DNA from 2 places in the Psychromonas sp. psych-6C06 genome. Region 1 is predicted to be linked to the other one. Evidence: predicted binding sites of a transcription regulator. Region 1 holds the regulator's gene; the other holds the start of a gene.
What was found. The regulator sigma-54, encoded in region 1, starts transcription at its own class of promoters, with help from an activator protein. The targets are predictions, from matches to a motif close to GTTGGCACGNNNNTNGNNT.
Positions count from the first base shown of each region.

Region 2: a site for sigma-54 is predicted at 2,959-2,977, ahead of fliS (flagellar export chaperone FliS). Genes of this name have one in related genera too.

Region 1 is NZ_PIZM01000012.1:21,796-27,498, forward strand. It holds gene mgtE (magnesium transporter) at 1-405, opposite strand, end outside; gene CW745_RS14690 (HPr family phosphocarrier protein) at 430-705, opposite strand; gene rapZ (RNase adapter RapZ) at 710-1,564, opposite strand; gene CW745_RS14700 (PTS sugar transporter subunit IIA) at 1,580-2,026, opposite strand; gene CW745_RS14705 (RNA polymerase factor sigma-54) at 2,346-3,791, opposite strand; gene lptB (LPS export ABC transporter ATP-binding protein) at 3,856-4,581, opposite strand; gene lptA (lipopolysaccharide transport periplasmic protein LptA) at 4,581-5,114, opposite strand; gene lptC (LPS export ABC transporter periplasmic protein LptC) at 5,104-5,664, opposite strand; gene kdsC (3-deoxy-manno-octulosonate-8-phosphatase KdsC) at 5,665-5,703, opposite strand, start outside.
Region 2 is NZ_PIZM01000002.1:538,259-543,961, forward strand. It holds gene CW745_RS05560 (sigma-54 dependent transcriptional regulator) at 1-66, opposite strand, end outside; gene CW745_RS05565 (ATP-binding protein) at 68-1,183, opposite strand; gene CW745_RS05570 (sigma-54 dependent transcriptional regulator) at 1,345-2,796, opposite strand; gene fliS (flagellar export chaperone FliS) at 3,132-3,524, shown strand; gene CW745_RS05580 (hypothetical protein) at 3,533-3,829, shown strand; gene CW745_RS05585 (UDP-N-acetylglucosamine 4,6-dehydratase) at 3,877-5,067, shown strand; gene CW745_RS05590 (LegC family aminotransferase) at 5,077-5,703, shown strand, end outside.

The DNA of each region.
Region 1 (5,703 bases):
AGGGTAAGCGAGTGCTGTTTCAACTCGATGCCTATCTTGTGCATCCATCTGCTCTAAAACAGCTCGGTAAAGGCTATTTGGGATGCCACGAAGAATGTAAGCCAGATCATCAGTGTCCATCCCTTCAGTAACAGCAACTAAATTGGCCGCATCCATTAGGCTGATAATACCGTCTTTAGCATCTTCGTTTAATTCTTCGAGGATTTCACCTTGTTGATCATGGTCTGTAAGGTTCCATAATACCTTACGATTTGCTGGTGGTGAGGATTCAAGTAGTAATGCGACATCACAGGCAGGCATCTTTTCGATAATACTGCGAGCAAGAACAAACATGCCACTTTCGATTGCTTTATTGACTTCGCGGAGGTATTGCTGGGTATCTTTTAATTCGTTTTTTTCCAGCATCTGTTTTCCTTTAAATTATTATTATTATTCTTCTTCTAAAAACTTATCTTCTATTAGCCTAGTAACGGCAGACATTGCCTGTTGTGCTTGATTACCCGTTGCCGTTATTTCTATCTCTTGTCCAAAACAGGTTTCTAATACCATTAACCCTAGTACACTATCAGCATCAGCTTGTTTACCGTGGTGGCTAATCGTGATCTTAGCATCAAAATTATTAACCAATTCAACTAGTTTGATGGTAGCTCGTGTATGTAAACCGAGTTTGTTTTGTATTGTAATAGTTTGTTTGATGATATCCACTTTTTTATAAGCCTTCTTTTCCTGCAAGTCGTTTATGCTCAACTTGTACCTGATATTTGTTACCGAAACGAGCCGCAATCTTTTCCGTTACATAAACTGAGCGGTGTTTACCTCCTGTACAGCCGATAGCAATAGTCACATAATTGCGGTTATTATCCTCTAAATGTGGCATCCAAGATTGAAATAAATTCTCAATTTGATTAACCGTTTGCTTAACTATTGGAAAAGAGTCTAGATAGTCAATAATAGGTTGCTCTGTACCGTTAAATTTTTGTAATGAGGGTTCCCAGTGCGGGTTAGGTAAAAAACGAACATCAAAAATATAATCTGCATCTTCAGGCGATGCATACTTAAAGCCGAAGGATTGAAATATGATCAGTAACTTACTTTTGCTCGTGCCTTGTAAAAAAAGTTTGATGCGTTCATTGAGATTATGAATAGATAGTGTGGTGGTATCTATTTCAAGTGCTGCTGATTTCCTGATAGGGGCTAATAATGTATTTTCTTGCTCTAATGCCTGTGATAAAGACAGTTTTTGTTTTGACAGAGGGTGTAATCTGCGAGTTTCACTATAACGTCGAATGAGTTCTGTGCTAATCGCATCTATATAGATGATATCTATTTTTACTTTGCATTTTAATGTTGCTAGCAAGGAGTCAATTGCATCAGAGTCACCTGGTAGATTACGAACATCTAGAGTGATGGCTATTTTATTATTTTCTACATCAACGGTATCGAGGAGTTGATCTAATAATTGGAAGGGCACACCATCGATACAGTTATAGCCTAGATCTTCAAGCACATGTAGCGCGATTGTTTTTCCTGAGCCGGAACGTCCACTGATGATGATTAATTTCATTTTTTTCCCTCGCAGTTATTCAATTTGCAATAGGTTATATAACTGCTCGTTAGTTTGTGCGCTTCTTAGTTGTCGCAAATAGGGTTTGTCGAGCAATTTTTGACTTATTTCTGAGAGCGCCTGTAAGTATTCTTGGCATTTATCTTCAGGAACAAAAATAGCAAATAATATATCGACTTTATTACCATCGTAAGAATCATAATCGATCCCTGAATGGCATTGCATAAAAATAGCAGTAGCTGGATAGCTACTGTCAATTTTAACGTGTGGAATAGCAATTCCTAGCCCAACTCCAGTAGAGCCAATTTTTTCTCGTGCAATAAGCGAATTGAATAATTGCTGCGAGTCGATATCTAATTTTTCAGCTGCAATAATGCTGATTTTTTCTAATGCGCATTTCTTACTGCTGCAGCTAGTTTGGCTAAACACAGAGTCTTTATCTAATAGGTCAGATATTTTCATAATATTATTTTCTAGTGGCACAATTGGCGCGATTTTATCAGGTTAAATAAGAATGGCTATACAAGAACGCCCATTTTTTAATATTAATCAATATTAAGCGATTTAGCTTACTTAACCTCAATTCTGGTTAATGAAAGCTTTATGGTGTTTAAAACCACGATGCTGCTACTTTTATAATACAGTGCCTTCATTTTTGCGTAGTTCAGGCAAATTATCGTCGCAATAATGGGGTATTGGTAGATGTTTTAACGCCGAAATTCGCGGAAATAGCTGTATTGTATCGCTTTGCTTATCCAGAACTTAGGTTAGTTATCTAAACTTATAGTAACTGCTTGCGTTGATTAGAGGGTGGGATACCTAAGGACTCCCTATATTTAGCAATAGTGCGTCTTGCTACTTTTATCCCCTGCTCTTCAAGTAACTGAGTGATTTTGTTATCGCTGAGTGGCTTAGTAGTGAGCTCTGCATTTACTAACTTTTTAATTAACGCACGGATAGCAGTCGATGAACATTCGCCACCACTCTCGGTAGCAACATGGCTAGAAAAGAAAAATTTTAATTCATAAATACCGCGGGGTGTATGCATAAACTTTTGGGTGGTAACTCGAGAAATAGTAGATTCATGCATTTCAACTTCAAAGGCAACATCATTGAGCACCATTGGTTTCATTGCTTCGTCACCATATTCAAAAAATGCTTGCTGTTGTTGCACGATACAGTTTGATACTTTTAACAATGTTTCATTACGACTTTCGAGGCTTTTAATAAACCACTTCGCTTCTTGAAGGTTACCCTTAATAAATTGCGAATCTGTTTTACTAATATTACCTTTGCATAAGTCTGCATATTGTTGATTGATAGAAAGGTTCGGATCACAGTCCTGATTTAGCGATACGCGCCATTGTCCACCTATTTTTTTCACATAGACATCAGGTACAACGTATTGTGCTTGCGTATCTTCGAATTGATTTCCAGGACGTGGCTCTAAGGTTTGAATTAGGCGCATAATTTCTGCGAGTTCATTCTCTTTCAGTTTGGTCTTGCGCGCTAAAGTACGGTAATCTCGGTTACCTAATAGGTCCATATGTTCTTCGAGAATCATTAATGCTTCTGCACGCCAAGGGGTATCATCACTGAGATGCCGTAGCTGTATTTGTAAGCAGTCTTGTGCTGACTTAGCCGCAACACCAATGGGATCAAAATGCTGTATTCGTTTTAAAACTGCTTCGATCTCATCTAACTCAAGATCTTCAACTTCATTACTCAACGCTTCCAGTATCGATTCGCAGCTACTGGTTAAGTAGCCAAACTCATCAATGGAGTCGATAATAGCGGTTGCGACTAAGAGATCGGTTTGAGAAAAGGGAGTTAGTTGCATCTGCCATATTAAATGATCTTGAAGAGAAATAGATGACTCTCCCTGATAGACGCTATCTTCGCCTTCAAAAGAGGATGAACCTGAGGAAATTGAAGTTGTTGGAGGCGGTGTATAAGCTTCTTCCCAGTTGCTTTCATCAGGTTGCTCTTGTGAAAATTCTTGTTGGGTAAGTGCTTCGGCTGTATCAAGTTGACTACTGTCTTGCTCTTTGACGACATCTTGAAGTGAGCTGTTATCTTCTTGCTCTAGTAATGGGTTTTCATCAAGCGCATTTTGAATCTCTTGTTGTAAATCAAGGGTGGATAGTTGTAATAATTTGATCGCTTGTTGTAATTGTGGGGTCATCGCAAGTTGCTGACCCATTTTCAATTGTAACCCTTGTTTCATCAAAGCTTGTATTTCCTGATATAAATAACTAGTAGCTATGTCTTAATAACTATATTTACAATAACTATAGTTTAAATTCTTCACCTAGATACACTTGTTTTACATGATCATTTGCCAATATTTCGTCTTGTGTCCCAATTGCGATAATTTCACCATGGCTAACAATGTATGAGTGTTGACAGACATCAAGCGTTTCACGCACGTTATGGTCAGTAATTAGGACGCCTAAGCCTCGATCGCGAAGTTGACCGATAATATTTTTGATATCAATGACTGAAATTGGATCAACACCTGCAAAGGGCTCATCTAGTAGAATAAATTTAGGTTCGGTTGCTAGTGCTCTGGCAATCTCTACACGTCGACGCTCGCCACCCGAAAGGCTCATGCCTTTATTATTACGAATATGGGTAATATGAAACTCTTCTAATAGCGTATTCAGTTTTTCGAGGCGTTGATCTTTGGTAAGTTCTTTACGTGTTTCTAAGATACCCATGATATTTTCAGTGACTGTTAAACGTCTAAAAATAGAGGCTTCTTGAGGTAAATAGCCTATCCCTTTTTGTGCTCGTATATGCATTGGGTGATGTGATATATCTTCACCATCGACAATAATGGTGCCTTCATCCTGCTTCACTAAGCCAACGACCATATAAAATGAAGTGGTTTTGCCTGCCCCATTTGGGCCGAGTAACCCAACTATTTCTCCCGTCTTGACGGTTAAGCCTACACCATTTACTACGGTACGGCCTTTATAGCTTTTTACTAAACCTTTTGCGATTAACTCAGCCATTATTTATCTTCAGCCTGTTGTGTATTGTCATCTTTATTTTCAAATTGTGCTGGTAAAAATACCGTCTTTACACGCTCTTTGCTATTTTTGTCGCTTTCTACAATCAACTCTTCTGTTTCTAAAAAGTAGATTATTTTAGAACCATTAATTTGACTATCTAGCTGTTTTACTTGTGCGTTACCCGTTAAGGTTATCTTGGCTTTCGCTACATCGTAATGAATAGTATTCGCTTCTGCATCAAAGGGCTTACCATCTTCTTGGGTTTGGTAAAAAGTCGCTACATCACCTTTGGCAATCATAATTTCTTGATTGGCTTTCTCGCCACGAATGACAACCAGTTCATTTGCTGTAATTTTAATGGTTCCCTGGGTTAGCAACACTTCTTTTAGGAAGGTTACTGTATTACTTTTCATTTTTGCATGTTGGCTAACTGAGCTTACATTAATTGGTTGATCGTAATCAGACTCTAAAGATTGTACTGAAAGCGAGCAGAATATCATGCCAACGATTAAGCTAATTTTATTAATTTTCATTTAGGTATACCGCTTTTATCTGTTTTTTAACGATTAATTCTTCACTAACAAGTGATGCCCACATGCCAATGCCTTGTTGATCCATTTGTGGCCCTTGCCAATGAACAAATAGGTCTGTACTGATCTCTTTTTCTGTTAATAATATAGTTAGTTTTTCAGTACTCATTGTCTGTACTAATTGATCTAAACTTAAATTTTTTACCCAAACATCACCAGAAAGAATTAGATGATTATTACCACTTAATTGTCCATCTTCACTAGTTACTTGCCAGGTTGTGATACTATTTTCTTGCTCATTTTGTACATACATTAACACTTTAGGATTTTCAAAAATGGTTATCTCTTTGTCGCTATAACTGGTTGCTTTAGAAGCATGCACTTGATGAGTGATCATACCGGTTTCATCAAAATGATCGCTACTAATGTTGTACGCAATATAACTTGGATGATGCTCTGGTAGTACTTCTAATTGTTGTTGTGGCTTTAGATATAACCAGATTAAAAAAACAACCAACAAAAGAGCGTAGGGGAGCGCTTGTCGTATACTCATTTATTGGCTTTTACCCTGTGTTGTATCTAGTTTGTCATG
Region 2 (5,703 bases), on a different contig from region 1:
GGTATCAATTAACGCTTCACGCAATCCAGCATCATCTTCAACAACTAATAATTTTCCTTGAGACATATTAACCTCCTACTGCTTGGTTAAGGGCGACACCTCGATACTCACCTACCCGATGTAGCGGTAAAACCATTGTAAAGCAACTGCCTTTGCCAAACTCTGATTTTACCTCGACGCTACCTTTATGTGCCTGTGCGATAGATTGCACCACCGCTAATCCAAGCCCTGTACCCTGTGATTTAGTGGTATAAAATGCTTCCATCACCTTCGCTAGATCTTCTTTTTCAATACCAGGGCCATTATCCATTACAGAAATTTCAACACTATCATTACCACGACGCTGCGTACTGATATACAGTTGCGCCCCTTTTCCCGTTGCTTCGACAGCATTAGAGATAAGGTTAGTCATGGCACTGGCTAGTGCACTTTTATTGGCCATGATCAGCAAGTCAGGATCAGGTAAGCGACACTGTAAGTGCCCACCGACCTGTTGCAATAGTGTTTCACTGGCATCCTGAACCTCTTCAAGTAATGACACCAACGACACCTCATCGATTATTTTTTGGTTACCACTACGAGCAAAAAGTAACATGTCATTGACTTGGGTTTCTAAGTCGTTAAGACGATTCATCAACTTTCCCTGAAAGCGGGAACGTGAACTTTCATTGAGAGTTTTATTAGCAAGGTTAGCACCATATAACATAGCAGCAGAAAGAGGAGTCCTGATTTGATGTGCTAATGAAGCAACCATTTTTCCCAGCGATGAAAGTCGTTGTAATTTAGCGACATGCTCTTGTAATTGACGCGTAGAAGTAAGGTCGGTTAACAATATCAGTTGACCCGGTTGACCATTTAATGAAGAGATTGATAATTGAATTCGACGCCCATTTTTTAAAGATATCTCATGACCATCATCACTTTTAGGTGAAAATGAACGCTCAATGATATCGCTCCATAATAACCCTTCTAAAGGCTCGCCTAATAAAGATAATGCAACACGATTAGCTTGCTCAATAACACCGTTACCATCAATAACGATAAGACCAGAGGGCAACTCACTATATAGTTGGTCCATATAAGCGGCTTGCGCACGTAGCTGTGTTAACTCACCAGCAAAAGATTCTTGCTCAAGATCTGAAGTCTCATTATGCGAAGTTAGATTGGGCTTATAGTTAGTCATGTTATCACCTACTTAAAGTTTGCTATAAGCAGGTACAAGCAGTATTTATGCCAACCAATAAAAGCTGTTTTACAACAGAGAGTTAAAACGAAACCGCCACAAAAATGACAGACAAAAAAGCCCATCTAAAATGGGCTTATTAACACCTAAGAAAAGTGTGTTTAACCTTCTTTATTGAGGCCATATTTTTTCATTTTTTCAACCAAAGTCGTACGACGCATCGACAGTAACTCTGCAGCATGAGAAACAACGCCATCTTGACTATCAAGTGCTTGGCGAATCATCTCTATCTCAAATTCGGTTAGCTTATTTTTTAAATTCATTCCCTCTGCAGGTAAATGCCCGAGGAAACCTTGTGATTCATCAAACACTTCAGAGTCTTCTGCAACAACAGGCGCATCACCAAACATGCCCGATAACGCATCACGCTCTGCAAGTGACTCCTCTTCTTCGCTATATTGAATATGTTCAATCGCCTCTCCCTGTGCATCAAGATAACGATATTTCAATGGTAAATCATTCAAATCTATAATTTTATTCGCATGTAAAATCAATAAACGCTCTAATAGATTTGATAATTCACGTACGTTACCCGGCCAATTATGTTGCATTAAAGAGTCCAGAGCACGTTGTGTAAATCGCAATGTCGATTTATGCTCACCTTCCAAACGTGATAATAGCTCTTGCAACAGTAGTGGGATATCTTCTTGACGCTCACGTAAAGCGGGTTTCTCAATCGGGAAAACATTTAATCGATAATAGAGATCTTCTCGGAATTCCCCTTTAACGATAAGCTCTTCTAAATTACGGTGAGTTGCCGCTACGACACGTACATCGGCCTGTATAGCTTTAGTACCACCAACACGTTCAAAGGTACGTTCTTGCAACACACGTAACAACTTAACTTGCATCGGCATCGGCATATCGCCAATTTCATCTAAAAATAGCGTGCCACCAGCAGCTAACTCAAAACGACCTTTACGTGCTGAAAATGCGCCTGTAAATGCGCCTTTTTCATGCCCAAAAAGCTCACTCTCTAATAATTCAGCTGGAATTGCACCACAGTTTATGGGTACAAACGGCCCTTTTTTACGACTTGAAACCTCATGAATGGCGCGCGCAACGACCTCTTTGCCAGTGCCAGATTCGCCAAGAATAAGTACGTTAGCGTTACTATCTGACACTTGCTCAATCAAATAACGTATCTCTTGAATACGCAACCCACGCCCAACCAATGATTTAGTTAGATAATGGTTGGCTTTTTGTAATTTCTTTCCTGGATTATGGAATGACTGGCAATAATGTAATAGTTGCGTTAATTGCTCATAAACGATTGGCACACTTAAGACACCTAAATGATTTCCAACGGTTTGAGATGCACCATCTTCGCCTTCGAGGGTTAAAAAAGGTAGCTGTGGAAATGCTTCTGACAACGCTTCTGAAAGTAAATCACCATAAATGACAGCCAGTGGCTTACACTCACTCACTTTCTGTTGTAAATCATCACTTGCAACAGTTTCACAATGCTCGCCAACGAAATGTAATACGGTTTTTAATATATCAGCTTGCTTTTCTTCAACTGCAACTAAATATACCGGTGCTCTCTCTTCCATAAAATTCACTCTTAAAATTTAACTATCGCCAAGTCTAGGACAGTTTTTCATAATTGCGTATGATTATGGTCAAAAACATGACGATGACCATAAAATGACGCTTCACACTACTTAAAATAAAAAAGTAATGACTATTAAATTAAGAAAACAGGTGCTTACAAAGTAGGAATGGTTCTTGCTTTAATAAAACTAATCAACGTTAAAAGCGCTTTTAATAAGACATTTATCATATTAGTGGTCAAAAGTGTCACCTAATCGAAAGAAAAGATGTATTTATAGAAAGCAGATATACAATCATAATAGATAGACTGAAAGTAATTAGTTAAGGAAGCAAAATGCGTCGCTCGATAAAACAATATCAGAATACAAATCTAGCTCATGTCGAACAAGCGGATCCACATACGCTTATTTCACTTGTTATGCAGCATATATTAGGAAATTTAGCGGGAGCCAAAGGCGCGATAGAGCGTAAAGAAATTGAAAACAGAAATAAGATGCTCACTAAGGTGATTGGTTTGATTGGCGAATTGCAAAATAGCTTAGATATGGAGCAAGGCGGTGAACTTTCAGAGAACCTGTATGGCTTATATGGCTATATGATCTCGCAAGTAAATAGTGCAAACATCAAAAATGATGCCACACCATTAGCTGAAGTTAGTGCGCTCATTACCGAGATAAAGTCTGGTTGGGACGGTATCCCGCAAGATATACGTCAACAGTATAAGTAGTGGTATCAATGGATATTTCAACCCAATTAGCAAACCTATTTGCACTCGAAGAAAAGCTTTCAGATTTGTTAGACAATGAACAATATGAAGCCTTTCAACAGCATCAAGATCTTTTTTCAGATCAAATAAAAGCATTGCTAGATAACAACTCAGAGCAAGTATTGGCCACAAAAGTTGAGCAATTAAAAAAGCTAGAAAATGCAGTGGCAGAGTTACAAAATAGATCGGAGCACTATTATCAAGCGTTAAAAGAAAAGTCGTTACAACAACAGCGTAATAAAAATAAAATAAAAGCTTATAAATAACAGGTTTTTAAGCTGAAATATCTTATTTAATGTAAGGATCTACAAATTTGACTGCAATTCTTTCTTTAATTGGTCGCGAAAAGGCACTATTCACCGATGACATTAACCAATATGAGACGCAACTTAGTGAAATAATTTCGCAAAGTAAGTTCTTAGTCATAGGCGCGGCAGGCTCAATCGGGCAAGCGGTTGCGAAAGAGATATTTAAACGCAGTCCATTAAAACTTCACCTTGTGGATATCAGCGAAAATAATATTGTTGAGTTAGTGCGTGATATTCGCAGTTCGCTAGGTTATATCAAAGGTGATTTCCAAACATATGCATTAGATATTGGTTCAATTGAATATGATGCCTTTATTAAATCAGATGGTCATTACGACTATGTTTTAAATTTATCGGCTTTAAAACATGTGCGTAGTGAAAAAGACCCCTTTACATTAATGCGCATGATTGATGTAAATGTATTTAATACCGAAAAAACACTCCAGCAATCAATAGCCAACAATGTTAAAAAATATTTCTGTGTCTCAACGGATAAAGCGGCTAACCCAGTCAACATGATGGGCGCTTCAAAAAGCATTATGGAGATGTTTTTAATGCGTCGTAGCGCTGAAATTACAATATCAACAGCGCGCTTTGCTAACGTCGCATTCTCTGATGGCTCATTGCTTCATGGATTCAACCAACGAATACAGAAACGGCAGCCGATAGTCGCACCAAACGACATAAAACGTTACTTTGTCACTCCACAAGAATCTGGAGAGCTCTGTTTAATGTCCTGCATATTTGGCGAAAATAGGGATATCTTCTTTCCAAAACTAAGTGAAGCTTTGCACTTAGTTTCATTTGCAGATATCGCTAAAAAGTATCTTCAGCAACTCGGTTATGAAGCACATGTTTGCGATTCAGAAGATGAAGCTAGAGCATTGATAGATCACTTACCACAACAGGGTAAATGGCCCTGCCTTTTCACACAAAGTGATACCACTGGTGAAAAAGATTTCGAAGAGTTTTACACCGTTTCTGAAAAGCTGGAGATGAATAGCTATCCAAATTTAGGGATCATTAAAAATGAGTTAGCTTATGATGAGGCCAAAATTATTGAGTTTGAAAAAAGCATATCAGCACTCAAAGAAACACAACAATGGAATAAACAACAACTGGTTGAGTTGTTTAACCAAACCTTACCCTGCTTTGCCCATAAAGAAACAGGCAAATACTTAGACAGTAAGATGTAAGGCCAACCTATGCATCATCAATTAACTAAATTTATTCGCGATATCTACCAAACAAACGACTTTATTCCGTTACATAGCCCGACGTTTCAGGGCAATGAAAAGGCCTATGTATTAGATACGCTTGAGAGCACCTTTGTTTCAAGCGTTGGAAAGTATGTTGATAGGTTTGAAGACGATATCGCACGCTATACAGGCGCAAAAAAAGCCATTGCTACGGTTAATGGAAGTGCAGCACTTCATGCTTCCTTATACCTCGCAGGAATCAAAGAGCATGATCTCGTACTAACGCAGTCCCTTACCTTTGTTGCGACTTGCAATTCAATATATCAACTTGGTGCACAAGCTATTTTTATTGATATCAGCTTAGATACCCTCAGCCTCTGTCCTGATGCCACTGCGCAATACCTTGAGCAACATGCCGAACTAGATTGTGATGGCCAATGCAGGCATAAACTTAGCAAACAAAACATCAAAGCAATTCTTCCTATGCACACCTTTGGGCACCCAGCCAAATTAGAGCAGTTACAAAGAATATGTGAAAAGTGGAATTTAATACTGATTGAAGACGCAGCAGAAAGCTTAGGCTCGTTTTACCAAGGCCAACATACAGGAACGTTTGGCAAGTTTAGTGCGATT